DNA from 4 places in the Azospira sp. genome. Region 1 is predicted to be linked to each of the others. Evidence: riboswitches for the same ligand, from Rfam matches in the RefSeq annotation. Region 1 holds a riboswitch; each other region holds the start of a gene.

Region 1 (7,267 bases):
AGACGGTCTGCAGGGTGTCGCGGCCGTAGTAGTGCCACAGCTGCAGCTTGTGCTCCGCCTCGTAGGCCACCCCCGTCATCCACACGCCCCGGTGGCCGACCACGGTGGAGGGGTCCAGGGTCTCGCCGTTGCGCGCATCCGGCCGGCCCCGGCCGTCCACCAGCAGGGAGGTGTAGGTCTGCTGGGACATGCTGCGGAAATCGGAAAAGCTCACCAGGCCGTCCAGGCCCGACATCTGGCCGACGTAGCCCAGGGTCAGGGTAGTGCCGGGCAGCTCCCGGCTGCTCAGCACGTAGGCGTCGAACAGGTTGGGGATGATGCGGTATTCGTAGCTGTTGATGAGGGGCGACTGGATTTCCTGGCGCCCCAGGGTCAGGCGGCTGCGGCCCCGGCTGTAGATGAGCTGGGCCTCGCCCCACAGGGAATAGGGGCGCTTGTCCAGGCCGAACATGTAGGCGTCGGTCTGGCGCGGATTGTCCCGGGCCAAGCCCAGGTCCTGGGTGGTGTACCAGGCGGCCCGCAGGCGCCAGCCCCGGTAGTCGCCGCTCTCCAGGCCCAGCTTGCCGCCGAAGCCGGCGGTGTTCTGGTTCGGCCGGCCGCCCTTCTTGTCGTCGAAGACGTGCATGGCCTTGCCGTAGCCGAAGAAGGTGGTGCCCGCCAGGGCCTCCGCCCCATCGTCCCCGGCCCGGCCCTGGACCGAGGCGCCCAGGAGGCAGGCCAGGACCAGCAGGCGAAGGCAGCGCCCCACGCCCGCGCCTATTGCCATTCCACCCGGTTGCGGCCCAGGTCCTTGGCCCGGTACAGGGCGGCATCGGCCCGGGCCACGATGTCCTTGGCCTGGTCGTCGGGGCGGTAGGTGGCGACCCCGAAGCTGGCGGTCTTCTGCCGCACCACCGGAAACTCGTTGAGCTCGAACACCCGGCGCAGGTCCTCGGCCAGCACCCGGGCCCCCGCCTCGTCCGTGTGGGGGCAGACCACCATGAATTCCTCGCCGCCCCAGCGGCCTGCCAGGTCCGTCTCCCGGGTGTGACGCTGCAGCAGCCGGGCCACTTCCAGCAGCACCTGGTCCCCCGCCTGGTGGCCGTGGCAGTCGTTCACCAGCTTGAAGTGGTCCAGGTCCAGCAGGATCAGGCTGAAGGGCTGGCCGAAACGCTGGGAGCGCTGGATTTCGCTTTCCAGTACCTCGTCCAGCTTCATGCGGTTGAACAGGCCGGTCAGCTTGTCGGTGACGGAAAGTCGCTCCAGCTCCCGGTTGAGGGCGCTCAGCTTGCGGTTGGAGTAGATGACCACGGCCAGGACGAAGGCGGCCACGGCCAGGCTCTTCCACAGCAGGCTGTAGTCGGTGTGCTGCTCCACCTTGATGGCCACGTGCCGGTTGGCGATGGCCTCCCGCTCCTGGGGCGTCACGGTGCGCACGCCCTTGTCCAGGATGTCCCGCAGCAGGGGTTCGTCCTTGACCACGCCGATGCGCAGCTGGTTGGTGTAGGCGGGAATCTGGCCGGCGATCTTGAGGTTGAACAGGCCTTCCTTGCGGATGGCGTAGGCGGCGACGATGAGGGAGCGCACCGTCAGGTCGGCCTTGCGCTCGGAAACCAGGGAGACGGCCTCCGGCTCGCTGCCGGTGAGGATCACCCGCAGGTTGGGGAAGTCCTTGCGGATGCGCTCCTCCACCATGGTGCCCCGGGGCAGGGCCACGCTCTCGCCGCTGAGGCCGAGGAGGTCGCCGACGAAGGCGTGCTCCTCCCGGGTGACGATGATGTTGGGGTCGGTGAACACGGGAGCGGTGAAATTCAGCCAGCGGTCCCGTTCCGGACTCTGGTTGAGGAAGCTCATGAGCTGGCAGCGCCCGGCCTTGGCGGCGGCCAGGCTTTCGTCCCAGGTCCGCACCGACAGCAGCTCGATGCGCAGGCCGACCCGCTGGGCCACCAGCTGCACCAGGTCGGCGCCGATACCCTCGTGCCGCCCCTGCTCGTTGATGCGCTCGAAGGGCTCCCAGTCCGGATCGACGCACATCTTCACCGACTGCACCCTGTCCAGGTAGGCCTGCTCGGCAGCCGTGAAGACGATGGACGCCGGCTCGGAGGCGACGCCGGGCAGCGGACTCAGGGTAAGGCAGGCGGCGCACAGGGCCAGGGCTGTCTTGAGGGACATGGGGACTAGGCAGGTTGGAGGGATCGTCACTGCCGATGCCCGGGCAGCCTGGGTTGCGGAAGGCGCCATGCCGATCACGGCACGGGCTCCGGCCCATCTTGTTCTGTCGGCAGTATAACGGCCCGCCACCGCTGAATTGGCTCGACTATGTCACACCGCGGTGGGGGGCCGCTGCCCGGCCGGGCAGCCTGCCGCCTGCCGTTCCGGGCCGGAAACCGGGCGCCCGCCCCGACCGGGGCGGGCGATGGCCGGCGCCTAGGCCAGACGCCGCCCCAGGGGCTGGGGCACGGGCACCGGGCGGCCGTCGTAGCCCACCGCCACCATGGTGAGGCGGCCCCGGGTGCACAGGCGGCGCTGGCCGGTGAGCAGGGCCTCGGCGTGCAGCAGCACTTCCACCGTCATGGAACTGTTGCCGATGGCCACCACCCGGGCCGCCAGGTCGGCGATCTCCCCCTCCAGCACCGGCGCGTGGAAGTCGATGCGCTCGGAAGCGGCCATCACCACCGGCATGCGGGCCTGGCGGCTGGCCGCCACCATGGCCGCCTTGCCCAGCCAGGCCAGGGCCTGGCCGCCGAAGAGGCTGCCGTGGTGGTTGGTGTGGCCGGGAAAGACCATCTCCACCATGGCCGTCACCGGGCCGATGCCGGGCAGCTGGGCGAAGCTCTCGTCGTCCTCCTGCAGCGGCGCCCCTGGACCGTCCACCGCCACCAGGGTGAAGTGGGCGGTGGCGCTGGTCTCCCGCAGCCCGGTGGCCAGGTCCTCCGCCGCCAGGGCCACCTCCACCTGCACCGAGCGCCGACCCCGCTGCACCACCCGGCCGGACAGTTCCACCAGGCGCCCCTGGGGAATGGGCTTACGGAAGTCGATGCGGCCGCTGCTGGCGGTGACCATGGGCCGGCGGGTCTCCCGGGTGGCCACCAGGAAAGCCAGCTTGTCCATCATGGCCATGGCGGAACCGCCGAAGAGGGTGCCGTGATGGTTCACCTGTTCGGGGAAGACCACGTCCACCATGAGGGTGGCCTGCTGCTGCCGCGGCGAAGTGGACGAAGTGGGGGCGGGATTGGCTTCTACGGGCTGGGCGGCCGTCCCCACGACGGCGCCGATTTCCATTGCTTCCATGCGCATGCGCAACTCCTTGGATAAAGCGGAGCGGGAGCATCGGAGAAGGGCGAACACCCCGGGCCGCGGCAAAGCGGCTCGGAGCGGCAGGCAGCCGAGAGCGGACAACGATGACAGTCAGGGAATGCGCGCATTTACCTTCCTCAGGGGACACCCCGCCCCAATTAGGATTGATATGAAGTAATGCCGCGGCAGGTCTCCTGACTTGCGGGTCGTCACGTTGCGCCAGCCTTCCCGGCAGTATCGCCAGTGGCAAAGAGTGGAGCGCAACGCTCGCCGCCTACAGTTGCGGGGGCAGTTCCGGACTGGAGTCGGGGCGTCGCCGCCCTGTCTCGCACCGGATTCCCTTTTCATCCCCTGGAGGGGGGAACCGAAGCGGGGCCAGTCTAACCCGCCCCGACCGATTCGCCAAACGCCGCGCCTGGCGCGGCGGATTGCCCAGCCCGGGGGGAGTGGGCTATCATCCGCCCCGATTCAGGTGCCGTGCCTCGCGCTCTGCGGGGACGGTGAAACGGGAAGCCGGTGACTCCAGGGACCACCCAGGACAGTCCGGCGCAGCCCCCGCTGCTGTAAGCCAGACGACGCTGCCTCACGCCACTGTGGTTCATCACGGGAAGGCCGGCAGGGAAGGATGAAGGCAAGCCAGAAGACCGGCCTGACATCACAAGTTGCACCATTCCCCGGGGTGACGGGAACGGTTCTGGTGATTTGCCGCCTCCTCGCTGTTCCATCCGCCGCGGCCCTTTATCCGACCTGCCACAACTCCCCCGCCTGGTGCGCCACCGTCATGCTCGCCGAGGGAGAGACTCATGCACATCATGGAAGGCTTCCTGCCCATCGAACACGCCGTGGGCTGGAGCGTCGCCGCCGCCCCCTTCGTCGCCTGGGGCATCCGTTCCGTGAACCGCCGCATCCGCGAAAATCCCGAGCAGCGCATGCTGCTGGGAGTGGCCGCCGCCTTCACCTTCGTCCTCTCGGCCCTGAAGCTGCCCTCGGTCACCGGCAGCTGTTCCCACCCCACCGGCACCGGCCTGGGCGCCGTGCTCTTCGGCCCTGCCGCCATGGCTCCCATCGGCGCCGTGGTGCTGCTGTTCCAGGCCCTGCTGCTGGCCCACGGCGGCCTCACCACCCTGGGCGCCAACATCTTCTCCATGGCCGTGGTGGGACCCTTCGCCGCCTACGGCATCTTCGCCCTGGCCCGCCGCCTCAAGGCCTCCCTGGCGGTGAGCGTGTTCCTCGCCGCCAGCCTGGCGGACCTGCTCACCTACGTCACCACCTCGGTGCAACTGGCCTGGGCCTTCCCCGATCCGGTGGGCGGCTTTGGCGCCTCCTTCCTCAAGTTCGCCGGCATCTTCGCCCTCACCCAGATTCCCCTGGCCATCAGCGAGGGCCTGCTCACCGTGGTCATCTGCAACGCCCTGGCCCGCTTCAACCCGCAGGAACTGCAGGACCTGGGCGTGGCCCCGGCGCCGGAGGTGCGGGCATGAAGCGCCACCAGAACCTGCTGCTGCTCATCGCTGTGGTGCTGCTGGCGGCCCTGCCCCTGTGGCTGGTGGAACGGCCGGTCGGGCCGGACGGCCAGCCGGCGGAAATCTTCGGCGGCGCCGACAGCGAGGCCCAGGCCCTCATCACCCGCATCGCCCCGGACTACCAGCCCTGGTTCCAGCCCCTGCTGGAGCCGGCCAGCGGCGAGATCGCCTCCCTCCTTTTCGCCCTGCAGGCGGCCCTCGGCGCCGGCTTCATCGGCTATTACCTGGGCTGCGCCCGCACCCGGGAAAAGCTGCGCCGGGAACAACGACGCGGTGAAGCGGCAGCCCGGCGCGAAGACAAGGACCAGGAAGGGCCGGCGTGCTGATCGAGCAGTCGGCCTACGCCAACCGCTGGCGCGGCGTGGCGCCCCAGGCCAAGGGCCTCTTCGCCCTGGGCGGGGTGACGGCCGCCTTCGTCGCCGCCGCCACCCCGGCCGCCGGGCTCGGCGTGGCCGCCCTGCTGGCGGCCGTGACCATCGGCGGCGCCCGGGTATCGCCCCTGCTCTATCTGCGGGTGGCGGCCCCGGCCCTCTTCTTCCTCGCCATCAGCGCCCTCTCCCTGGCCGTCTCCGTGGATGGGGGCGGCCTGCAGGCCACCGCCGCCGGCACCCACCAGGCCGCCGTGGTGGCGACCCGCTCCCTGGGCGCCCTGGCGGCCCTGCTGTTCCTGGTGCTGACCACGCCCCTGAGCGACCTCATCGCCCTGCTGCGCCGCCTGCGCACCCCCGAGGTGCTGCTGGACATCATGGTGCTGTGCTACCGCACCCTGTTCGTCTTCGCCGCCGCCCTGCAGGACATGCGCGCCGCCCAGGCCGCCCGCCTCGGCCACCTGGACCGCAGCCGCCTGCTGCGCAGCCTGGGGCAGATGGCCGCCCACCTCACCCTGCAGGTGTGGCAGCGTTCCCACGCCCTGCACCTGGCGGCCCTGGCCCGCAACAACGACGGTCCCCTGCGCTTCCTCGGCAGCCGCCACCCCCACGCCCGGCGCGATGCCGGCCTGGCCGGCGTGGCCGCCCTGGCCCTGGTGCTGCTCGCCTGGAGCGGCCGGTGAGCGTGCCCCTGCTGCAGCTGGAGGACGTGCACTACCGCTACCCGGACGGCAGCGCGGGCCTGGCCGGCTGTTCCCTGGGCGTTTCCCGGGGCAGCCGCAACGCCCTCATCGGCGCCAACGGCTCGGGCAAGACCACCCTCTTCCAGCACTGCAACGGCCTGCTGCGCCCCGCCGCCGGCCGGGTGCACTACGCCGGCACCCCGGTGGACTACGGCCGGGCCGGCCTGCGCGCCCTGCGCAGCAAGGTGGGCCTGGTCTTCCAGAATCCGGACCGGCAGCTTTTCTCCGCCAGCGTGCGGGAGGACGTCTCCTTCGGCCCCCTCAACCTGGGCCTGGACGAGGCCACCGTCGCCGCCCGGGTGGAAGCCGCCCTGCAGGCCGTGGGCATGGACGACCTGGCCCACAAGCCGGTGCAGAACCTCAGCTTCGGCCAGAAGAAGCGGGTCTGCATCGCCGGCGTGCTGGCCATGGAGCCGGAGCTCTTGGTGCTGGACGAACCCATGGCCGGCCTCGACCAGGCCATGCAGGAGGAACTGCTGGCGGTGCTGGACGGCCTGCACCGCCGGGGCATGACCATCCTCCTGGCCACCCACGACATCCACTTCGCCTACCGCTGGGCCGACCGCATCCACCTCATGGCCGCCGGCCGCTGCTGCGCCAGCTTCGACGCCCCGGCCCTGGCCGGGCACGAGGCCGAGCTGGCCGCCATCGGCCTGCGCCTGCCCTCGGTGATCGGCCTGGAACGGCAGCTGCGGCAGCGCGGCCTGCTCCGCGGCGACACCCCCATCCACAGCTGCAGCGCCCTCCTGGCCCAGCTGCAACAAGAAGACTGCTGAGAAGGAACATGCCATGACCCCAGCCACCCTCGGCAAGATCTGGTTCGTCGGCGCCGGCCCCGGCGACCCGGACCTCATCACCGTCAAGGGCCGCCGCCTGCTGGAACAGGCCGGCGCCATCCTCTTCGCCGGCTCCCTGGTGGACCAGGCGGCCACCCTCTACGCCCCGCCGGGCTGCGAGATCCGGGACTCCAAGGACATGACCCTGGAGGAAATGACCTACTGGCTGCTCCAGGCCAGCCGCCGCCACCAGACCGTGGTGCGCCTGCAGACCGGCGACCCGGGCCTCTACGGCGCCCTGGTGGAAATGACCCGTCCCCTGGACGAGGTGGGCGTGCCCTGGGCCGTGGTGCCCGGCGTTTCCTCTGCCCTGGCCTCCGCCGCTGCGGCCGGCGAGACCCTGACCCTGCCGGAAGTGACCCAGACGGTGATCCTCACCCGGGTCGCCGGCCGCACCCCCATGCCCCCGGGGGAGGAACTGGAGGCCCTGGCGGCCCACCGTTCCACCCTCTGCATCTTCCTTTCCATCACCCTGCTGCACGAGGTGCAGCGCGCCCTGCTGGCCGCCGGCTGGCCGGAGG
Region 2 (7,267 bases), on a different contig from region 1:
TGGTGAACGAATCCCTGGTGCGGGACCTGAAGGCCCTCAACCTGTGGGACGAGGTGATGATCTCCGACCTCAAGTATTTCGACGGTTCCCTCGGCCCCATCGACCGCATCCCGGACGAGCTGAAGGCCCGCTACGCCACCGCCTTCGAGATCGACCCCACCTGGCTGATCCGGGCCGCCGCCCGCCGCCAGAAGTGGATCGACCAGGCCCAGTCCCTCAACCTCTACGTGGCCGCCCCCTCCGGCAAGAAGCTGGACGAGATCTACAAGCTGGCCTGGACCCAGGGCCTGAAGACCACCTACTACCTGCGCACCCTGGGCGCCACCGCCATGGAAAAGACCAGTTCCCCGGTGGACCGGGCCGCCGCCCCCGCCGCGCCCGAGCCCAAGTTCTGCTCCATCGACAACCCGGATTGCGAGGCCTGCCAATGAGCCAACTGCGTTTCGACGACTGGGACGACGCACCCGCCGCCGCCCAGCCTACCCCGGCTGCAACGCCCGCCCGGCAAGCATCTCCAGCCCCCCTGCCCGCCCAGGCAGGAACGGCGGCGTCCCTGGCCGGCACTACCCCGGCAGCCGCGCCCCGCCTGCCTGCCGGCGGCATCTCCCTGGCCCCCATCAACCCGGAAGACAAGCGGGTGGTGAACGGCAAGGCCGACATCAACCAGCTGGCGCCCTTCAAGTACCCCTGGGCCTGGGAGTTTTTCCTCAACGCCAACCGCAACCACTGGACGCCCCTGGAAATCTCCATGGCCCAGGACGTGCATGACTACAACCACAAGCTGACGCCGGCCGAGCGCCACGTCTTCGAGAACGTGCTCTCCTACCTCACCACCTCCGACATCCTGGCCATGCGCAACATCGGCCTGGCGGTGATGGAGAAGATGAGCGCGCCGGAACTGCAGATCTACCAGGCCCGCCAGGTCTATGAAGAGGCCCTGCACACCTGGACCTACCAGCACTGCATCGAAAGCCTGGGCCTGGACCAGAAGGAAATCTACAACCGCTACCGGGTGGTGCCGGAAATCCACGGCAAGATCGCCCTGGCCAACCGTCGCCTGGAGCGGGTGATGCGTTCCGACTTCGACCTGACGGACCGGGACAACCTGCACGAATTCGCCCTCTCCTACCTCTTCTTCGCCGGCATCTTCGAAGGCTGCTGGTTCTACAACGGCTTCACTCCCATCTTCGCCCTGCAGCGCCGGGGCCTGATGAAGGGCACCGCCGAGCAGCTGCAGTACATCATGCGCGACGAAGTGCTGCACTGCGCCTTCGGCATCCGGGTGGTGCGCCAGCTCCTGCAGGAAGAAAACCTGACCCTGGACCCGGTCCAGGTCAAGGCCTTGTGGGAAGAGGCGGAAGCCGCCGAGTCGGCCTACGCCGGTTACATCCTGCGGGAGCCCATCCTGGGCTACAACGCCGACCTGCACCGGGACCAGTTCCGCTTCATCGCCAACCGCCGCGCCCGCCAGCTGGGCCTGGCCGAGCCCTTCCCCGGTGCCGAGAACGTGCTGCCCTGGCTCGACGAACAGGCCAATATGCGCAAGGAAAAGAACTTCTTCGAAACCCGCGTCACCGAGTACCAGACCGGCGGCGCCCTGGCCTGGGACTGAGCCGGGCGACAACCAGCGGCACCGTGCCCTGGACGCTACCCCGGCCCCAGGCGGGGATGGGGCAGCCCAGGACACAGACTTTTGTCATAGATGGGATTGGGGGTATGATCGCGCTCCTGATCGCCTGCAGTTGCGATCCCGGCTCCCCAGGGAGCCATTAGCAGTCAAAGGTGTCCGGCGGCAGCAGCCGCCGGGTGAAACGGGAACGAAGTAACGGCCATCACGGCCCCAAGCTTCGGCTGCCCCCGCAACGGTAAGCCAGTGCGGATGTTCCACGGCCCTCCTCCCCGGAGCGCCAGCCACTGAGCCAGCCCGTCGCCCCCTCACCGGGGTCGGCGACTGGCTTGGGAAGGCGGAACATCAAGACTGGCGAGCCCGGAGACCGGCCTTTGATTTTTGCGTGCCCGCCGTCCATGGAGGACGGTGCCGGCACGAACCTGCCACCGACCGCGGGGTTGCGGACGGAGCGGAGCATGAATCGAAGCGCCGGCCTTCCCTCTGAGCCGAGTTTCTGCCGCCTGCCCTCGGGCCGGCGGTCGCGCCTCATCCTTTGTGCCCCCGTTTCCCGAAGCCCGGTCGGTAGCCATCGACTGGAGTCAGACAGCAACATGGGGAGCATCAACAACCAACAACCGCGGCGCCTCCTGGCCGCCGCCATCGCCGCCCTCTTTTCCCAGGCCGCCCTGGCCGCCGGAGAGCAGGGCGAGACGGAACTGGGCAGCGTGGTGGTGACCGCCTCGCGCATCGAGCAGACCACCCTGGAGGCCCCGGCCGCCGTCACCGTCGTGACGGCCGACAAGCTGGACGCCTCGGGTGCCGTGCGCATCGGCGACGCCCTTACCGCCAAGGTGCCCAGCTTTTACATGCGCAACGGCCTGGGCACCAGCACCCGCATCAACACCGCCCCCATCGTCTCCTTCCGCGGCCTCTCCGACGGCCGGGTGAAGATGATGGTGGACGGCATGAGTCTCTCCGACGGCAATGCCGGCGGCCTGGCCAGCCTGATGGGCATTCCCATGGGCGAGGTGGAGCAGATCGAGGTGGTGCCCGGCTCCGCCTCGGCCCTCTACGGCAGCGACGCCATGGGCGGCGTGGTCAATGTCATCACCAAGGTGCCCACCAAGCAGGAAACCCGGGTCAAGGTCAGCCGGGGCTTCGGCGACGGCGAGCGCAGTGCGGTGGAAGCCAGCTACCGCAACAAGTGGGACAACGGCCTGGCCGCCACCCTGGGCTTCGGCTACGAGGACATGGCCGGTTTCGCCGGCAGCGACCTGGTGGTGCTGCCGGTGGGCACCACCGGCAGCGGCGCCAACGCGGTCCAGGGTGGCCGGGCCACCACCACGGTGGATGGCAAGAAGGCCTATGTGGTGGGGGACCAGGGCGCCATTTCCTCCCACGCCAACAACCTGCATGCCAAGGTCTATTACAGCCTGGATGCCCAGTCCCGCTTCTTCGCCGGCTTCAACCGCAGCGAAAGCAGCATCGGTTTCGAGCGCTTCAACAACTACCTGAGCAAGAACGGCGCCCCCCTCGCCCTGCCCGCCAGCAACGTCTCCATCAACGGCGACAAGCTGGGCAGCATCAAGGAATCGAGCTTCTGGAATTCCAGCAATCCCAACTACCGCCAGGAGACCCGCTATTTCGCCGGTTTCGACGGCAAGCTGGGCAATGGCTACGACCTCAAGGCCAATGTGGGCTACTTCGACCGGGAGGCCTTCTACGTCGGCTCCGGCACCGGCGCCACCTTCGACAGCGGCCCGGGCACCCGCACCAGCACTCCCAACACCACCCTGGATGCCTCGGCCCAGCTGGGTTTTGCCGCGGGCAGCAACCAGTACCTGATCGTCGGTCTCTCCTCCAGCCGCAGCCACCTGCGGCGCAAGGTGTACCAGCTCACCAGCTGGCGCGATCCCGACAGCACCACCGGCGCCCTCAACGAACAGTCAAACGGGGAAAGCACCACCAATTCCCTGTTCCTGCAGGACCAGATCTTCGTCGGCGACGACCTCACCCTCTACCTGGGCGGCCGCCACGACCGCTGGAGCAGCCGGGGCAACATGCAGAAGTTTGTCGGTACGCCCCGAAGCAATCTGGACATCCCGGAGCGCTCCGAATCCGCCTTCTCCCCCAAGGTGGCGGCGGTCTATCGTCTGACGCCGGGCACCAGCCTGCGCAGCTCCCTGGGCAAGGCCTTCCGCGCCCCCTCCAACTACGAGATGTACGCCACGCCCAGCATCAGCAGCCGCCGCCTGCTGGTGGCCGACCCCAACCTGAAGCCGGAAACCTCCACCTCCTGGGACCTGGGCATCGAGACGGCCCTGGCCGGCCAGGGCTCGGCCAAAGCCACCTATTACCGCACCCGGCTGCAGGACATGATCTACCGCAAGCTCAGCCCCTACAGCGGCAGCCTGGCCAATGTGGACTTCTTCGCCACGGCCACCAACGCCGGCCAGGCCGAGGTGGAAGGCGTGGAACTGGCGGCGGAAATGCCCCTCGCCTCCTGGCTGCGGGCTTCCGCCAGCTACACCTGGACCGACAGCCAGATCACCCGGGACGAAAGCGGCACCGGCCTGCAGGGCAAGCGCCTGCGCTATGTGCCGAAGAACACCGCCTACTTCGCCCTGGACGCCCAGTGGCAACAGTGGCGCGCCTACCTCTCCGCCGCCTACACCGGCGAGCAGTTCAGCAAGGAAGACAACAGCGACGTCATCAAGAACGTCTACGGCGGCGTCAGCAAGTACTGGCTGGCCAACCTCAAGCTGAGCTACCAGTTCGACAGGAATTTCAAGGTCAGCGCCGGCATCAACAACCTCTTCGACAAGACCTACTACGAGTACTACCAGATGCCCGGCCGCAATGCCTTCATCGAGCTGAGCGCCTCGTTCTGACCCTGGGAGCCATCATGGAAATCGTCACCCTCATCGAGCAACTGCTCTACCAAGTCTCCACCGCCCTCTACCTGCCGGTGATCGGCGGCTGCGCCCTGCTGGTGGCCTACGTGCCCCTGCAACTGGGCATCACCCTGTTCGACGCCTGGCAGCGGCGCCGCGGCCATCTGCCGGAGGTGGAAAGCTTCAAGCTGCGCCTGGGCCAGCTGCGGCACCGCCTGAAGGGCTATCCGCGCCGCCTGGAGATCGAAGTGGAACGGCTGCTGCAGGCCGAGGAACTGGAACTGTCGCGGCGCCTGGACCGCATCCGCTTCGTCATCAAGGTGGGGCCGGCCCTGGGCCTCATGGGCACCCTCATCCCCATGGGCATTTCCCTGGCCGCTCTGGCCGAAGGCAACATCCCCAAGATGGCCGGCAGCATGGTCACCGCCTTCACCGCCACCGTGGCCGGCCTGGGCGCCGGGGTCCTCGCCTATCTGCTGGCCCTCTCCCGGGAACGCTGGGTGCGGGCCGATGTGCGGGAAATGGCCCACGCCGCCGAACTGACCCTGGCGGAAAGCGGCCAGGCCCTCCCCCACCACCTGCAGACGGAGGCCGACGATGCGGTTGCTGCAGCGGCGTAGGCGCTTCTCCCTGGACGGCGAGGCCCTGGAAGACCCCATCGCCGGGGTCGCCAACCTCTTCGACGCCAGCATCGTCTTCATCGTCTCCATGATGATCGCCCTGTTCATGGCCTACAACATGATGGACCTGCTGGACCCCAGTTCCGAAGTGACCATGGTGAAGAAGAACGCCAACGGCGAGATGGAGATCATCACCAAGAAGGGCAACGAGATCAAAGCCGCCAAGGTCACCGACCAGAAGCTCTCGGGCCGGGGCGAACGCCTCGGCACCGCCTACAAGCTGCCCGACGGGAGGATCGTCTATGTACCGGCCGACTGAGGGCAAGCGCCCGATCCTGTTCCACCTCCGGCACCTCTTCCTGGGCCTGGCCCTGCTGCTCCTGGGCCTGGCGGCCCAGGCCCGACCCCTGTCATTGGTGCTGTTCCCCGGCGACCCGGCCACCCTGACGGCGGTCAATGCGGTGCAGCAGCTGCAACGGGAACCGGTCCTGAAAGAGGTGCGCTTCCACATCGCCTCCTCCTCCCAGCCCAGCCCGGCGGACCTGGAAGCCCTGGCCAAGGCCGACCTGGCCCTGATCTACAACATGGGCCGGGACCTGGCGAAGCAGATTGCCCCCGCCGTGGCCGAAATCAACCGGCGCGGCGCCAAGGCCTACGCCGTCGGCTCGCCCTTCGAGGAAGGTGAACGGGATGCGGGCCTGAGCCGCAACGAGGAACTGCGGGCCTACGCCCAGGCCGGCGGCGTGGACAACTACGCCGCCATGCTGCGCCTGGCCCTGGCCCGGGAATTCGGCCTGCCCCTGGCGGCCCCGCCGCCCCGCCCCTTCCCCGCCGTGGCCCTGTGGAATCCCCGCAGCGGCCAGCTCTTTAGCCGCTTCGAGGACTACGCGGCAGACTACCTGCGGCAGCGCCCCGGCGCCGCCGAGCGGGTCTGGGTGGGCATCGTCTTCAACCGGGTCACGGCCCAGGCCGGCCGCTCGGCCCTGCTCGAAGCCATGGTGGAAAGCCTGGAGCGGCGCGGCTTCAACGTCGCCCCGGCCTTCGGCTTTCCTTCCGAGAATGCCGTCAAACAGTACTTCATCGACCCCAGGGGCAAGGCCCGGGTGGCGGCCTTGGTGGGCCTGGCCCTGAAGATGGGCAACGTGCCGGAGAAAACCATCCCAGTCATGCAGGCCCTGGACGTGCCCGTGGTCAATGCCCTCTCCCTCTTCAACCAGAGCCGCCAGGAATGGGAGGATTCGCCCATGGGCCTGAGCCTCAACGAGCGGGCCTGGCAGATCGCCGGAGCCGAATTCGCCGGCGCCGTGGCTCCCACCGTGGTGGCTTCCAAGGAGCGTCTGACCGATCCCCGCACCGGCCTGGAATACGTGGTGGAGGCCCCCATTCCCGAGCGCATCGAGCGCCTGGCGGACCGGGTGAAGAAGTGGGTGGAACTGCGCTACGAGCTCAACACCAACAAGCGGGTGGCGGTGATCTACTACAACTATCCGCCGGGCAAGGAGAACATCGGCGCCTCCTATCTCAACGTTTTGCCCCGCTCCTTGTGGCAGATCCTCTCCCGCCTGGAGCAGGCCGGCTACAACACCCAGGGCCGCCCGGCCACGGAAGAAGCCCTGTTCGACGCCCTGCGGGAACACGGCACCAACATCGGCAACTGGGCTCCCGGCGCCCTGGAAAAAATGGTGCGCAGCGGCCACGCCATGCTGCTGCCGGTGAGCGACTACCGCAAATGGTTCGACCGCCAGTCGGAAAAGCTGCGCCGCGCCATGGTCCAGGCCTGGGGCGAGCCGGAAAACTCCAGGGTGATGCTGTGGAAGGACGGCAAGGGCAAGCCCCACTTCGTCTTCCCCGCCCAGCGCTACGGCAATCTGGTCTTCGCGCCCCAGCCTTCCCGGGGCTGGGAGGGCGACCTCAAGAAGATGTACCACGACGTGGCCCTGCCGCCCCACCACCAGTATCTGGCCTTCTACCTGTGGCTGCAGAAGGGCTACCAGGCCCATGCCATGGTGCATGTGGGCACCCACGCCACCCATGAATGGCTTTCCGGCAAGGAGGTGGGCTTCACCGCCGCCGATCCGGGGGAGGCCATGGTGGGCGACGTGCCCCAGCTCTACCCCTACATCGTGGACGACATCGGCGAGGCC
Region 3 (7,267 bases), on a different contig from region 1:
CGATGGCTGCAAAGGGCCGGGAGACCAGGGGGAAGTCCCGCTGGTAGTCGTTAAGCAGGGGGAAGCGGGCGGCGTTCATGGGCATGGACGGGCGAGGCGTCAGAAGCCGGTGCGGGCAGCACGGCTAGTGAAGAAGATGCCGCTCGGGCTCTCCGCCTTCAGTTCGGCCACCGGCGCCTTGGTGCGGGTGTCGAAGACGGTGACCTTGTTGTCGTCCCGGGCCGAGAGCCAGACGGCTTCGCCGCGGGGCGCGAACTCCATGTGCAGGATGGCCTTGCCCGGCTGCAGGGTGTGGGTCACCTTGCCTTCCAGGGTGTCGATGACCTGGACCCAGCCGTTGTCGGGGAAGGCGAAATTCACCCAGATCTCCCGCCCGTCGGGCCGGGCCATTACGAACACCGGCTGGCTCTTCACCGGAATGCGGGCCGTCTCCTTCCAGGTCTTGGTATCCACCACCAGCACCTCGTGGCGGCCGATGGCGGGTAGGTAGGCCTTGCCCCCGGCCACGGACCAGCCCCGCAAGTGGGGCATCTTGTACACCGGCAGGGGCTGCTCGCCCTTGCCGTAGCCGGCGAGAATCTTCTGCACGCCCTGCTCCGGCTGCCAGGTGTCAAGCATGGCCAGACCGTCCTCGCCGAAGAGGCCGGCGATGTAGTAGCGCCCGTCCGGCGTCACCAGGGCGTCGTAGGGCTGCTTGCCGGCGGAGTACTTCTGCACCTTGGGGGCCTTCAGGTTGGAGAGGTCGGCCACCCAGATTTCCCCGGCTTCGAAGAGGGAAAAGGCGAAGCGGTTGCCCGACAGGTCGGCCAGGCCCACCACCTTGGAGCGCACCCCGTTCATATCCACGGAAGGAATGTCCGCCACCAGCTCCAGGGTCTCGGCGTCGAAGGCCTTGATGCCGCCGGGCTCGTAATTCTGGGCCACCACCAGCTTGCCGTCCTGGGAAATGGCGCCGCCGATGGCGTTGCCGGCCTGGACGATGCGCTTGGCAATGGAGGCGGTGAGGATATCCACCTTGGTCAGGCCGCCGTCACGGCCGAAGACGTAGGCGTAGCGCTGGTCCCGGCTGAAGACCACGGAGGCGTGGGACAGGTCCCCCAGCCCGGGCACCTTGGCCAGAGCCGTTTTCGAGGTGGTATTGACCACCTGCACCTGGCCGATGGAACGCTCGATCACCACCCCCAGATCGCCGGTACCGCGCGGCGCCGGGGCGCTGGCGCAACCGGCCAGAAGGGAAAGCAGCAGGGCGGGCAGGAGCAGCAGACGGGAGACGGCAGGCTTCATGGCAGTCTTTCGCGGGAAATTCATTTTGGGATTATTCAGTAGGGAAGCCGGCCTGGAGCTGCTGCACGATCCACTCAGCCTCGGCTTGGCTGACAATACCCTTGAAGGGCGGCATGGGCGTACCCGGCCGGCCGTGCAGGATGGTGGCCACCATGCTCTCGGCAGGCCGCTGGCGGAAGGTCTCAGCCGTCAGCGCCGGCCCCAGACCACCCTTGAGGGTCAGACCATGGCAGGAACCGCAATCCTGGCGAACCATATGCACCAGTTCCTTGGCGCGGGGAGCAGGAACCACCGCTTCCGTGGCACTAACGGAAAGGGGCAGCAAGGCCGCGGCCAAGCCAAGGTCGCTCAGGCAAAGTCGGGGAAAAGAAATGGTGGGCTTCATGGGCACCCATCTTGCCGCCCGGCCCGCCAGGGCACTTTGATAAGCATCAGCTTTCGATGCAGAAAGCCCGTGAGGTTTGTAGGGGAAAATACAGACAGAGGCTGAAATAAGTTTGCCTCCAGTACGACTAATCTGGATTAAATCACCAGCTGGATATGCCCTTGAAGTAACAATCAGGAGAGTTGGTGCCAACGCCCATTTCTCATTCGTTTTACAACATGCTGGCGGAACTCTTCAGGACGCAATTGATGCACCCTCTTATGGCGTCGTGTATTGCAATACCAACATGCTGCTGCAATATTGCCAGGAGAGTTCTTCCCGCCATCCTGTCGGGCTCTAAGGTGCTCAGCCGTACACTGAAGCAAGCGAGCCTGGGCTAACGAATAATTGTGGGAATTTGCAAATCCTGCTAAATCAGCCAGCCACATGGCACTTCCACAATAGAAGCACCGGCCCTGCTGATTTCTATATGCAGATTCGCGAAGACGAACGGGAATTTTGTACGGCATAGCGGTTCTTTCAATAGGATTAGAAATGAACCCCGCTAGCCGCTTTGCGGTCACGGGAACCAGTTGATTTGATCTAACTGGCCCTACATGCATTTCTTTAGAATATGCACGCTTCGATCATACTGAATTACTAGCCTTTTTCCAATGCGGAGGCTCCTCCTCTGTAGAGGAGCCCCCCAACCCTCTCAGCGGAAAAACTCCTCCAGCCTCTCAAACACCGCATGATCCGCCCCATGGCGGCGGACCGTGCGCACGTCTTCCAGCTTCTCCACCTGCTTCACCATCTGCTCCAGGCGCCGGTCTTCCAGGACCAGTAGCCAGATGCGGCTGATGCTGCCGTCGCCTACGGGCAGGCAGAGGATGCCTTCCACGTTGTAGGCGCGGCGGGAGAAGAGGCCCACCACGTGGGACATGACGCCGGCGTGGTTGTTCACTTCCAGTTCCAGCACGGTGCGCTGGGGGCGGGCCAGGGCGGCATTTTCGTTTTTGCTGACAGCGTTCATCTCAGCCTCCAATCATGTCGGTGTTGGCGGCGCCGGGGGGCACCATGGGGTAGACCTTCTCGTTCATGTCGATGAAGGCGTGGATGAGGCAGGGGCCGGGCCGTTGCAGGGCCTGGCGCAGGGCGGCCCGGGGATCGGCGGCGGTGTCCAGGTCCAGGGTGTCGATGCCGAAGCCTTCGGCAATCTTGAGGAAATCGGGCTGGCCGGCGAATTTGGAGGCGAAGTAGCGCTTGCCGTAGAACAGCTCCTGCTGCTGGTACACCAGGCCCAGGGCGTCGTTGTTCATGAGCACGATCTTCAGGTTGGCGCCGGCTTCGGCAATGGTGGCCAGTTCCTGGATGTTCATCAGGATGCTGCCGTCGCCGGTGAAGCAGACCACGGTGCGCTCGGGCTCGGCCAGGGCGGCACCGAGGGCGGCGGGAACGCCGAAGCCCATGGTCCCCAGGCCGCCGGAGGTGAGCCACTGGCGCGGCCGGCGCAGGGGGTAGGCCTGGGCCACCCACATCTGGTGCTGGCCCACGTCGGTGGCGATGGCGGCGGAATCGTCCAAGCAGTCGGCCACCGCCTGGATCAGGCCGTAGTGGCTGCGCGGGTCTTCCAGGTTGGGCCGCTGCAGGCGGAAGCGGGAGCGCAGATCGCCCATGTGGGTGAGCCAGCGCTTGCGCAGGTGGGCCTCCACCAGGGGCGAAAGTTTTTCCAGCACCTCGCCCACGTCGCCGGCGATGCCCACGTGGGCGTTCTTGATCTTGTCCAGTTCGGAGGGGTCGATGTCGATGTGGATGATCTGGGCCTTGGGGCAGAAGGCGGCCACCTTGCCGGTAGCCCGGTCGTCGAAACGGGCGCCGACGGCGATGAGCAGGTCGCACTCTTCCAGCAGCAGGTTGGTGTAGCGGGCGCCGTGCATGCCCAGCATGTGGATGGAGAGGGGATGGTCCACCGGCATGGCACCCAGGGCCATGAGGGTCATGGTGGTGGGGAGCGATGCCTTCTCCGCCAGGGCCACGGCGGCCTCGGCGGCGCCGGAATGGACGACGCCGCCGCCCAGATAAAGGATGGGCCGCTCGGCGGCGTTGATCATGGCGGCGGCCTTCTCGATGGCCGCCATGTCCGGCGCCGGCAGGGCCTGGCGGCCGCCGGGGGCGGGCCACTCGCTGACCTCGATGGCCTGGGCCTGGACGTCCTTGGGAATATCCACCAGCACCGGGCCGGGGCGACCGGAGGCGGCCAGGGTGAAGGCCCGGGGAATCACCTCCAGCAACTCCTCGGCGGAGTTCACCAGGAAGTTGTGCTTGGTGATGGGGATGGTAAGGCCGTAGGTATCCACCTCCTGGAAGGCGTCGGTGCCGATCATGCTGCGGGGCACCTGGCCGGTGATGGCCACCAGGGGAATGGAATCCAGCTTGGCGTCGGCGATGGCGGTCAGCAGATTAGTGGCACCGGGGCCGGAGGAAGCAAGGCAGACGGCGGGCTGGCCGCTGGCCCGGGCCATGCCCTGGGCGATGAAGCCGGCGCCCTGCTCATGGCGGGCCAGCACGTGGCGAATTTTCTCCGAAGCCGAGAGGGCGTCGTAGAAGGGCAGGATGGCGCCGCCGGGAATGCCGGAGACGGTGGTGACGCCCTGGTGTTCCAGCAGGCGGACGACGATCTGGGCGCCGGTAAGGGTTTCCGGCGCCGGGGCGGCATCCGTCTGGCGGGCGGCTTGGGGGGCTGAGGCATTCATGGCTGGGCTTCTCCTTGCGTAATCCGGTTTGGCTTGCCGGTCGGAGGGCCCAAAAACAAAACCCCCGCCGGGCTGTCGCGCCGGCGGGGGGTTGGTGGAATTCGGTTGGTTTCTTTACCGGACTTCGCTCATCCCAGCGGCGCACGCGCGTACTACTACGACTACGCGTACTACAGCGCCTACTACGCCAATGACGGACGCGCCCGCGCCGGCCCGGGAGGGCAGCGTGTTGCAGCGGTCGAAGTCGGCGAAGTTGTGCATGGGGCTGATAAAGGATTCGCGGTTGGTGGCGGAAAAAAATCCGCCGGTAAAAAAAGTTTTTGCCACTGCTCCGGCAAAAACGATCCGACGATTATGCAGAAATTCCGGCGGGGCATGCAACAGGAAATTCACAGTTTCTGTGGATAAGTCTGTGGGCCGTTCCGGGACAGCCGGTGAAAAGCCACAGTATTACTGGGGATTAAACACTCTGCCCGTTTTCTGGGCAAAACGCTCCCGGCTGTGGAAAAGGCCCTGCCGCCAAATACACTATATGTAGTTGTCTATTACTCTCGTACTACTACCTGTAGTGTCCAACCCCTTGCCCTCCGCTTGAGGGCTGGGGTAAAGTCTCCTCCGCGACGGTTCCCCGATTTCGGGACAAATGGGAATCCGGTGCGGCGATCAAGGAAGTCGGGATCAGACGGATTCCCCGCGAATCCGCAGCGAACTTTCCGCCCATGCCGGAGCTGCCCCCGCAACTGTAAACGGCGAGTTCGATGTCCACGCGTGCCACTGGGAGGCAGTTCCACCGGGAAGGCGGGCATCGGGCCAGGACCCGTGAGCCAGGAAACCTGCCGTCGCCAATTTTTCAGTCTGACCAGGGGCGGGGTGCCCCCCGGTGGATCGGGATTGTCCGCTGTCGGCCGCCATGGGCGTGCCCGCCGGCGCCTCGGCAGTCCCGCCGCCCTGGGCCCCCGTTCCGTTGATAACGGGAGTTCCACGATGCAAGCCGGCCTCTTCGCCACCCACCAAGCGTCATCCCACCTGCCCTCCGACAATCTGGACGACAGCCTGCCCAACGCCGCCGATCTGGCCGGCCGGGCCCAGTCCTTCGAGGTCATCCGCCGCAACGGTTCGGTGGTGCCCTTCAATGCGGAGAAAATCTCCGTCGCCATGAACAAGGCCTTCCTGGCCGTGCACGGCAGCCAGGGCGCCGCCTCGGCCCGCCTGCGGGATCTGGTCTCCCGCCTCACCGCCATCGTGGTCCAGGCCCTCACCCGGCGCCTGCCCGGCGGCGGCACGGTGCATATCGAAGACATCCAGGACCAGGTGGAACTGGCCCTGATGCGCTCCGGCGAGCACGACGTGGCCCGGGCCTACGTGCTGTACCGGGAAAAGCGGGCCGCCGAACGGGCCGCCCAGGCGGCGGCCGCCCCCGCTGCCGCCGGCCCCCTGCTGCACGTGGTGGACGGCGACCGCCGCTTCCCCCTGGACCGGGCCGCCCTGCTGCAGCAATGCCGGGAAGCCTGCCAGGGCCTGGCCGACGTGGCCGCCGAAACGGTGCTGGAGCAGGCCCTGCACAACCTCTACGACGGCGTGCCCCTGGCCGCCGTGCGCCAGTCCCTGGTGCTGGCCGCCCGCACCCTGATCGAGCGGGAACCGGGCTACAGCAAGGTGGCCGCCCGCCTGCTGCTGAGCAGCGTGCGCGTCGAAGTGCTGGGGGAGGAAGCCAGCCAGGAGGCCATGGCCGCCCGCTACGCCGAAGCCTTCCCCGGCCTCATCCGCACCGGCGTGGACGCCGAGCTGCTGGATGCCCGCCTCAAGGACTACGACCTGGAACGCCTGGCCGCCGCCCTCAAGGCCGAGCGGGACCTGCAGTTCGACTACCTGGGCCTGCAGACCCTCTACGACCGCTACTTCCTGCACGTGGACGAGCGCCGCATCGAGCTGCCCCAGACCTTCTTCATGCGCGTGGCCATGGGCCTGGCCCTCAACGAGATCGACCGGGAAGCCCGGGCCATCGAGTTCTACAACCTGCTCTCCTCCTTCGACTTCATGAGCAGCACGCCGACCCTGTTCAACAGCGGCACCCGGCATTCCCAGCTCTCTTCCTGCTACCTCACCACCGTCTCCGACGACCTGGAAGGCATTTACCAGTCCATCAAGGAAAACGCCCTGCTGCAGAAGTACGCCGGCGGCCTGGGCAACGACTGGACCCCGGTGCGCTCCCTGGGGGCCCGCATCAAGGGCACCAACGGCAAGAGCCAGGGCGTCATCCCCTTCCTCAAGGTGGTGAATGACACCGCCGTGGCGGTGAACCAGGGCGGCAAGCGCAAGGGCGCCGTCTGCGCCTATCTGGAATCCTGGCACCTGGACATCGAGGAATTCCTCGAGCTGCGCAAGAACACCGGCGACGAGCGCCGCCGCACCCACGACATGAACACCGCCAACTGGATTCCCGACCTGTTCATGCAGCGGGTCATCAACGGCGGCGAGTGGACCCTCTTCTCCCCCAGTGACGTGCCCGACCTGCACGACAAGTTCGGCAAGGAATTCGAAGTCGCCTACAACGCCTACGAGGCCAAGGCCGACCGGGGCGAAATCCGTCTGTTCAAGCGCATTCCCGCCGTGCAGCTGTGGCGCAAAATGCTGACCATGCTGTTCGAGACCGGCCACCCCTGGATCACCTTCAAGGACGCCTGCAACCTGCGCTCGCCCCAGCAGCACGTGGGCGTGGTGCATAGCTCCAACCTGTGCACCGAGATCACCCTCAACACCTCCGACTCCGAGACCGCCGTGTGCAACCTGGGTTCGGTGAACCTGCCGGCCCACCTGATCCTGGTGGATGGCCAGCTGGTGCTGGACCAGGCCAAGCTGCAACGCA
Region 4 (7,267 bases), on a different contig from region 1:
GATGCGCACGGTGAGTCGGCTGGCTTGCAGCAAGGCAGTCATCGCGGCGCCCGGGTGAGGAGGAAGAGGAACACGGGCACGCCGATGAGGGCGGTCAGCACCCCCACCGGCAGCTGCTGGGGCGCCGCTACGGTGCGGGCCAGGGTGTCGGCCAGGGCCAGCAGGGCGCCGCCGGCCAGGGCCGAGGCGGGCAGCAGCAGGCGCTGGTCGTTGCCCACCGCCAGGCGCACCAGATGGGGCACCACCAGGCCGACGAAGCCGATGGAGCCGGCAGTGGTGACGGCGGTGGCGGTGGCCAGGGAAGCCACCACATAGACCAGCCGGCGCAGGCGCACCACGGCCACGCCGAGGGCCTGGGCCGTGGCCAGGCCCCGGGCCAGCAGGTTGAGTTCCCGGGCGAAGGGCAGGGCCAGCAGCAGGGCCGCCGCCAGGGCCAGCAGGGGCGGCCGGGCGTCGGTGGCCTGGGAGAGGTCGCCCATCAGCCAGTAGAGCATGCCGTGCAGCTTGTGCTCCGGCGCCAGGGACAGCATCAGGGCCACCAGGGCGCCGCAGCCGGCGGCGACGATGACCCCGGTGAGCAGCAGGCGGGTCTGGGTCCACGAGCCGTCGCCGTGGGCCAGGCCGAAGACCAGGAAAGTGGCGGCCAGGGCGCCGCTGAAGGCGAGGCCGTTGATGCCGAAGGCGGACAGCCCGAGCAGGATGGCCACCAGGGCGCCGACCCCGGCGCCGCCGGAGATGCCCAGCACATAGGGATCGGCCAGGGGATTGCGCAGCAGCACCTGCATCAGGCAGCCGGCCACCGCCAGCAGCCCGCCGCAGGCAAAGGCGGCCAGGGCCCGGGGCAGGCGCAGGTTATGCACCACCGCGTAGCCCGGCGCCTCGGCATCGCCGAGCAGCCCCTGCAGGACGGCGCCGGGGGGAATGCTGATGCTGCCCACCGCCAGGGCCACGACCAGACTCACCCCGGCCAGCAGCACCAGCAGGGCAATGACGATCAGGGCACGACGGCGGGAGGGCATGGTTGGTCAGGCAGAACAGTCGGTCAGAAATCGTAACGCCCGGAGACGAACAGGGCGCGCCCGTCGGTCGGGTAATAGTAGTGACCGGCCGTGCTGGAATAGCCGGCAAACGCAGCATGCTTGTGGTCCAGGGCATTGGCGATCTGAGCCTTCAGGGTCCAGGGCTTGAAGTTCCATGAAGCCTGCAGGTCCAGGGTGGCGTAGCCGGCCAGGTCGCCGTGGCTGTTGTCGAAATCGCTGCCGTAGGCCCGTTTGCCGACCATGCGGGTGAGGACCCCGTACTGGCCGATGCTGCCGCCGTCCCAGGTGAGCAGGACGCTGCCCTGGTGTGTCGGGGCCAGGGGCACCCGCTTGCCGGCATAGGTGCCGCTGCGGAAGGTGGCATCCAGATAGGTGTAGCTGACCTTGGCGCTGACGCTGGAACTCAGCTTCCAGTCGGCCTCGGTTTCCAGGCCCTGGCGGCGGGTGGGGTCCAGGTTGACGTTGGCACCGGCGCTGGCGTCGTAACCGATTTCATCGCTCAGGGTGGTGCGGAAGAGGGCGGCTCGGGCCGACCAGGAGCCTTGGGCAACGCGGGCGCCGATTTCGTTGGTGCGGCCGTGCTGGGGCTTGAGGTCGCCGGCGAACACCGGACGGAAGGCCAGGTTGTCGTAGCCGAAGAGCTCGTCCAGGTTGGCGAAGCGGAAGGTGGTGCCGGTCTTGCCGAAGAACTGCCAGGCGCCGCTGCCGTAGGTCAGGCCCAGGTCGTAGGCGGAACGGGTGCGGCTGGCACTGCCGTCCATGCCGGGCTGAAACCAGGCCGGATAGGCATCCTGGTAGGCGCTCTGCTTCATGCGCTGCTGGCGGGCGCCCAGGGTCAGGCTGAGGGCGGAGGTGAGGTTGGTCAGGTTCTGCAGGTAGAAGGCGCTGCTTTTCTGGGTGGCGCGCTGGTTGGGGCCGTTCTGGTTGGTGGAGGTGACCTTGGCGTCGTAGTAATCCACCCCCACCGTGGTTTCGCTGCCCAGTGTCCCGAGGCCGTGGTTGATGCGCAGACGCGGGGTGAAGGAAAGGGTGTCGCGGACGCGCTCGCTCTTCCAGTTGGAAGAGACGAGGTCGGTGTTGAGGGTCTGGTGTTCGAAGCTGACTTCCGTCTCCAGGTCCACCTTGTCGGAGAGGGCATAGGCCACACCAGGGCGGACACGATAGCCGTCACGGCGTTGGGTGTCGTAGGGCTTGCGGCTGTTACGCGGATCGTTTTCGTAGGTCGCCTGCAGCAGATTGCCTGGGAGTCCGGAGGATTCCTTGTATACGGCGAAATCTGAGAAGACCTCGCCCCGCTCCAGCTTCAAGCCTACGCGGCCGCTGGCAGCCTGCTGGTCCTGCTGGCTGTTCTGGCGGTAGCCGTCGAGGCTGGCACTGCGCACGAACAGATTGCCGTAGAGGTGCTCATTGCCACCGGCGAAGCTGCCGTCCAGGCCTCGGTAGCCGAAGGAGCCAGCGGTGGCGGTAATGGAGGCCCGGGGCTTGCCGGACTTGTCGGTGATGATGTTGATGACGCCGCCGGTGGCTCCGTCGCCGTAGAGTACCGTGCCGGAGCCGCGTACCACCTCGATGCGCTCAATGCCGGTGAGGGGAATGGAGGACCAGATGATGGTTCCCATGTCGGTGGGGCTGATGCGCTGGCCGTCCAGCAGTACCAGGGTGTTGCTGGTGGCGGTGGAGCCGAAGCCGCGCATGTCCACCGTCGCGTCCAGGCCCAGAGGGCCGTAGATCGGCATGGCGTTGATGCCGGCCCGGGTCGCCAGCAGGTCGGTCAGATTGGTGGCTGGCGTCTTCTCGATGTCTTCCCGGGAAATGACGCTGATGTTGGCTGCCGTACGGCAATCGGCCTCGGAGAAACGGGTGGCGGTGACGATGACGGACTGGAGCGAGGCTTCCTCCGCCAGGGCCGCGGTCGCAGGCAGGGCAAAGGCAGCGGTCAGGGCGGTGGATAACAGGGAACGGCGCATGGGAGTGACTCCTGCATGGCAACGATGCGCATCCCGCAGCACCGTCGCCGATGGTAATTGGACGCGGGCAGGGAACCTTCGGATCAGGAGTGCTTTTTGGACAGACCAGTCTTGCCGCTTCCCCGCGACGCTTCCGCGAATTCCGTTCAGGCCGGTATCCGGGCTCGGAAGTCTTGATCCATCGCCTTCCCGGGGGTGACCCAGTGGCGTCGTGATGGACCCGCACTTCCTTACCGTTGCGGGGGCAGCACAGGCATTGCGCCGCTGCTGGCGGCGCGCACCTGTTTCCCGTTTAACCGCGGAGGAGGACTCCTCCCGCGGCACCTGACGCGGAGCGTTGTCCCTGGTGGAACAACGGGGGCGGATGGTACTCCATACCTGCCTGTATGGCGAGGCCGGCGCCTGGGCGCTTTGGCATAAAACACATTCAAAATATGGTCTTAGTCCTTGACCTTGCGTGTTTTTGGCCTCTATAGTTCGCGCCTATGACTAAGCAATTGGATGCCCTCGAGGGCAAGGTGGCGCAGGTGGTCAGCCTCTGCCACAGCCTGCGGGCCGAGAACCAGGAACTGCGCGCCCGACTGGCCAGCGCGGAAGACGAGCGCCTGCGTCTGGTCGAGCGCATGGAGGCGGCCCGTGCCCGCCTCGAGGCGCTGGCCGAGCAGTTGCCGGAGGAGGGCAAGGCATGAGCGGCAATTTCATCGACGTGGCCATCCTCGGCCGCGAATACCGGGTGGCCTGCCCGCCCGGCGAACAGGAAGCGCTGCTGGCTGCCGTCGCCTATGTGGACCGCAAGATGCAGGACATCGCAGCCAAGAGCAAAACTGCCGCCGCCGAGCGCGTGGCGGTCATGGCGGCCCTGAATATCGCCCACGAACTGCTTTCCGCCGGGAAGGCGGAGAGCCCCGCAGAAAATCCTGAAACCCCCGTTGACGGCTCTGACTTTCAGCGTAGAATCGGAGCCATGGAAACACAGTTGGACGCGGCCCTCCAAGGCCAGGAACCCTTGTTCTGAAGCCTTCTTGGCCGCACCAGCAAAAGTTTCCGCCGATTGTCCCCTGCGGTGTTCGTCAAGGCCATATATTCCTTGAACCAATGCTAATTGGCATCGGCCGCGAACCACTCATCCGCTGTTGTGAGCGCCCTTCGTCGGGTGCACCTGATGCGGACGGCAAGCGACCACTCTGAACTCAGGTTCAGGATGCCGGCCTAACGGCACAGGCGGGGGCCTAATACAGCAGCGCGGTGCGAGCAATCCACCGCGCTGTTTCCTTTTGTGGCCCCTCTTTTCCCCTGTTCGCCCATGGCTTACTGGCTGATGAAATCCGAGCCGGACGAAGTGTCCATCGACGACCTGGCCCGTCTCGGCCGGGTGCCCTGGTTCGGCGTGCGCAACTACCAGGCCCGCAATTTCATGCGCGATGCCATGAAGCTGGGCGACGGCGTGCTCTTCTACCATTCCGGCTGTGCCGTGCCGGGCATCGCCGGCCTGGGTCAGGTGGCGTCCGCCGCCTACGCCGATGCCACCCAGTTCGATCCGGCCAGTCCCTATTTCGATGCCAAATCCTCGCCCGGGCAGCCCCGCTGGCTCAACGTGGATGTGGCCTTCGTCGCCCGCGGGCGCTTCGTGCCCCTGACCGAACTGCGCTGCCATCCGGCCCTGGCGGCCATGGGAGTGCTGCAAAAGGGCAGCCGCCTGTCCATCACCCCGGTGACGACGGAAGAGTGGCAATTCATTACCCGCAAGTTGATGGAGCTGAACGATGCTTTTTGATTTCTGGTGGCTGGCCTATGTGGGTCTGGGCCTCTTCGCCGGTTTCATGGCCGGCCTCCTGGGCATCGGCGGCGGCGCCGTGATGGTGCCCCTGCTGGCCATGATCTTCGCCGGCCAGCAGTTCCCGCCGGAGCAGATGCTGCATCTGGCCCTCGGCACCTCCATGGCCACCATCATCTTCACCGCCATTTCCAGCCTGCGCACCCACCACCAGCATGGCGCCGTGATGTGGGACACGCTGCGCTCCTTCACTCCGGGGGTGCTGGTGGGGACAGTGCTGGGCACCCAGCTCGCCGCCCGCATTTCCACCCAGGGCCTGGCCCTGTTCTTTGCCTGCTTCATTTCCTGCGTGGCGTTGCAGATGGCGTTGAACTTCAAGCCGAAACCCCACCGGGAACTGCCCGGCCCGGCCGGCCTGGGGCTGGCGGGCGGGGTCATCGGCGCCCTCTCTTCCCTGGTGGCCATCGGCGGCGGCTCCCTGACGGTGCCTTACCTGGCCTGGTGTAACGTGCCGGTGCGCAACGCCATCGGCACTTCGGCGGCCCTCGGCCTGCCCATCGCCTTCTTCGGCACCCTGGGCTACGTCTGGAACGGCTGGGGCGAGGCCGGCCTGCCGGCCTGGAGCGTTGGTTACGTCTATCTGCCGGCCCTGCTGTGGGTGATGGCGGGCAGCGTGGTGGCGGCCCCGGTGGGGGCGCGTCTGGCCCATCGCCTGCCGGTGGCGACCCTGAAGCGGATTTTCGCCGGCGTGCTGGTGCTGCTGGCAGCCAAGATGTTGCATGGCGTCATGTAGATGGCGGCTTGCCGACCTTGATGCATATGGAAAGGGCCTGCGGGCCCTTTTTTGTTTTTGCGCCGCGACATACGGGCGGGTATGGAAATTTGCGTAACTGTTATATCATTGCGTAATCCATGTCCGTTCCCGGACGCAATACGGGTTTCCCACATTGGGGAAAACCCGCCGGGAGGGCTGGGTAGAGGGGGAGTCGGTCTTTTTCTGCCGACCTAAACAAATACTCAAACTGAGGAGAACACTCGTGAGCAGCGCTGCCTACGAACGGATTCGCAACAATCCGAAGTTCGACAAGCTGGTTGCCACCCGCAGCCGCTTCGCCTGGACCCTGTCTGCCGTGGTCCTGATCCTGTACTACGGCTTCATGGCCGTGGTCGCCTTCAATCCCACCCTGCTGGCCTCCCCCCTGGGCGAAGGCCGTATCGCCACCATCGGCTGGCCCATCGCCGCCCTGATGATGCTGCTGTTCTGGGTCATGACCGGCCTCTACGTGCATCGCGCCAACGGCAAGTTCGACGAAATCAACGCCGAACTGATCAAGGAAGCCACCAAGGAGGCCCAATAATGCGTAACCTGTCCCGCTTCCTGCCCCTGCTGGGCCTGCTGCTGGCCGCCGGTGCCGCCTATGCCGGTCCCGGCACCGTCGGCGAGGCTGAAAAGCAGCCCCTGAACGTGGCCGCCATCGCCATGTTCGTGGCCTTCGTGCTGTCCACCCTGGGCATCACCTACTGGGCCGCCAACCGCACCAAGTCCACCGCCGACTTCTACACTGCCGGCGGCGGCATCACCGGTTTCCAGAACGGCCTGGCCATTGCCGGCGACTACATGTCCGCCGCCACCCTGCTGGGTCTGACCTCCATGGTGTTCGCCAAGGGCTATGACGGTTTCGTCTACATCGTCGGCTTCTTCGTCGGCTGGCCCATCATCCTGTTCCTGATGGCCGAGCGCCTGCGTAACCTGGGCCGCTTCACCTTTGCCGACATCACCTCCTACCGTCTCGATCAGAGCAAGGTGCGGACGGTGGCTGCCATCTCCTCCCTGACCGTGGTGCTGTTCTACCTGATCACCCAGATGGTCGGCGCCGGCCAGCTGATCAAGCTGCTCTTCGGCCTGGACTATGAGGTGGCCGTGGTCGTGGTGGGCGTGCTGATGATGGTCTATGTGACCTTCGGCGGCATGATCGCCACCACCTGGGTGCAGATCATCAAGGCCTGTCTGCTGCTTGGCGGCGGCACCCTGATGATGCTGCTGGCCATGTCCCACTTCGGCTTCGATTTCGAAACCCTGGTCACCAAGGCTACCGAAGTGCACAAGGACGGCACCAAGATCATGGGTCCGGGTTCCCTGCTGGCCGATCCGGTTAATGCGGTGTCCCTGTCCCTGGGCCTGATGTTCGGTACCGCCGGCCTGCCCCACATCCTGATGCGCTTCTTCACCGTGCCGGATGCCAAGCAGGCCCGCAAGTCCGTGTTCGTGGCCACCGGCTTCATCGGCTTCTTCTTCCTGGTGGTGGTGCTGCTGGGTATGTCCGCCATCGTTCTGGTCGGCACCAACCCCGAGTTCTTCGAAGGCGGCAACGTCGGCGGCAAGATGATCGGCGGCGGCAACATGGTGGCCATGCACCTGGCCAAGTTCGTCGGCGGCAACATCTTCCTCGGCTTCCTTTCCGCCGTGGCCTTCGCCACCATCCTGG

The links. A riboswitch is a leader RNA that binds a small molecule or an ion and turns the genes downstream of it on or off. The one in region 1 is predicted to bind cobalamin.
Region 2: it holds a riboswitch for cobalamin, as region 1 does, so the genes downstream of both, OEL49_RS04015 (TonB-dependent receptor plug domain-containing protein) here and OEL49_RS16645 (acyl-CoA thioesterase) in region 1, are expected to answer to the same signal.
Region 3: it holds a riboswitch for cobalamin, as region 1 does, so the genes downstream of both, OEL49_RS04025 (ribonucleoside-diphosphate reductase subunit alpha) here and OEL49_RS16645 (acyl-CoA thioesterase) in region 1, are expected to answer to the same signal.
Region 4: it holds a riboswitch for cobalamin, as region 1 does, so the genes downstream of both, OEL49_RS14440 (TonB-dependent receptor family protein) here and OEL49_RS16645 (acyl-CoA thioesterase) in region 1, are expected to answer to the same signal.

The regions. Positions count from the first base shown of each region.
Region 1 covers NZ_JAOTRW010000012.1:81,819-89,085, forward strand. The annotation lists gene OEL49_RS16635 (OprD family outer membrane porin) at 1-748, opposite strand, end outside; gene OEL49_RS16640 (diguanylate cyclase) at 757-2,151, opposite strand; gene OEL49_RS16645 (acyl-CoA thioesterase) at 2,407-3,276, opposite strand; cobalamin riboswitch at 3,444-3,660, opposite strand; cobalamin riboswitch at 3,730-3,943, shown strand; gene OEL49_RS16650 (energy-coupling factor ABC transporter permease) at 4,080-4,757, shown strand; gene OEL49_RS16655 (energy-coupling factor ABC transporter substrate-binding protein) at 4,754-5,125, shown strand; gene cbiQ (cobalt ECF transporter T component CbiQ) at 5,119-5,850, shown strand; gene OEL49_RS16665 (energy-coupling factor ABC transporter ATP-binding protein) at 5,847-6,686, shown strand; gene cobM (precorrin-4 C(11)-methyltransferase) at 6,700-7,267, shown strand, end outside.
Region 2 covers NZ_JAOTRW010000003.1:117,419-124,685, reverse strand. The annotation lists gene OEL49_RS04025 (ribonucleoside-diphosphate reductase subunit alpha) at 1-431, shown strand, start outside; gene OEL49_RS04020 (ribonucleotide-diphosphate reductase subunit beta) at 428-1,612, shown strand; cobalamin riboswitch at 1,764-2,017, shown strand; gene OEL49_RS04015 (TonB-dependent receptor plug domain-containing protein) at 2,221-4,500, shown strand; gene OEL49_RS04010 (MotA/TolQ/ExbB proton channel family protein) at 4,515-5,123, shown strand; gene OEL49_RS04005 (DUF2149 domain-containing protein) at 5,101-5,442, shown strand; gene OEL49_RS04000 (cobaltochelatase subunit CobN) at 5,426-7,267, shown strand, end outside.
Region 3 covers NZ_JAOTRW010000003.1:125,220-132,486, reverse strand. The annotation lists gene OEL49_RS04055 (Lrp/AsnC family transcriptional regulator) at 1-85, opposite strand, end outside; gene OEL49_RS04050 (cytochrome D1 domain-containing protein) at 100-1,284, opposite strand; gene OEL49_RS04045 (c-type cytochrome) at 1,316-1,669, opposite strand; gene OEL49_RS17385 (HNH endonuclease) at 1,843-2,097, opposite strand; gene ilvN (acetolactate synthase small subunit) at 2,364-2,681, opposite strand; gene ilvB (acetolactate synthase large subunit) at 2,683-4,401, opposite strand; gene OEL49_RS04030 (hypothetical protein) at 4,507-4,809, shown strand; cobalamin riboswitch at 5,006-5,256, shown strand; gene OEL49_RS04025 (ribonucleoside-diphosphate reductase subunit alpha) at 5,386-7,267, shown strand, end outside.
Region 4 covers NZ_JAOTRW010000009.1:155,965-163,231, reverse strand. The annotation lists gene OEL49_RS14450 (ABC transporter ATP-binding protein) at 1-42, opposite strand, end outside; gene OEL49_RS14445 (FecCD family ABC transporter permease) at 39-1,019, opposite strand; gene OEL49_RS14440 (TonB-dependent receptor family protein) at 1,043-3,007, opposite strand; cobalamin riboswitch at 3,140-3,350, opposite strand; gene OEL49_RS14435 (hypothetical protein) at 3,493-3,696, shown strand; gene OEL49_RS14430 (cell division protein ZapA) at 3,693-4,022, shown strand; RNA gene ssrS (6S RNA) at 4,060-4,239, shown strand; gene OEL49_RS14420 (EVE domain-containing protein) at 4,311-4,781, shown strand; gene OEL49_RS14415 (sulfite exporter TauE/SafE family protein) at 4,771-5,574, shown strand; gene OEL49_RS14410 (DUF485 domain-containing protein) at 5,819-6,139, shown strand; gene OEL49_RS14405 (cation acetate symporter) at 6,139-7,267, shown strand, end outside.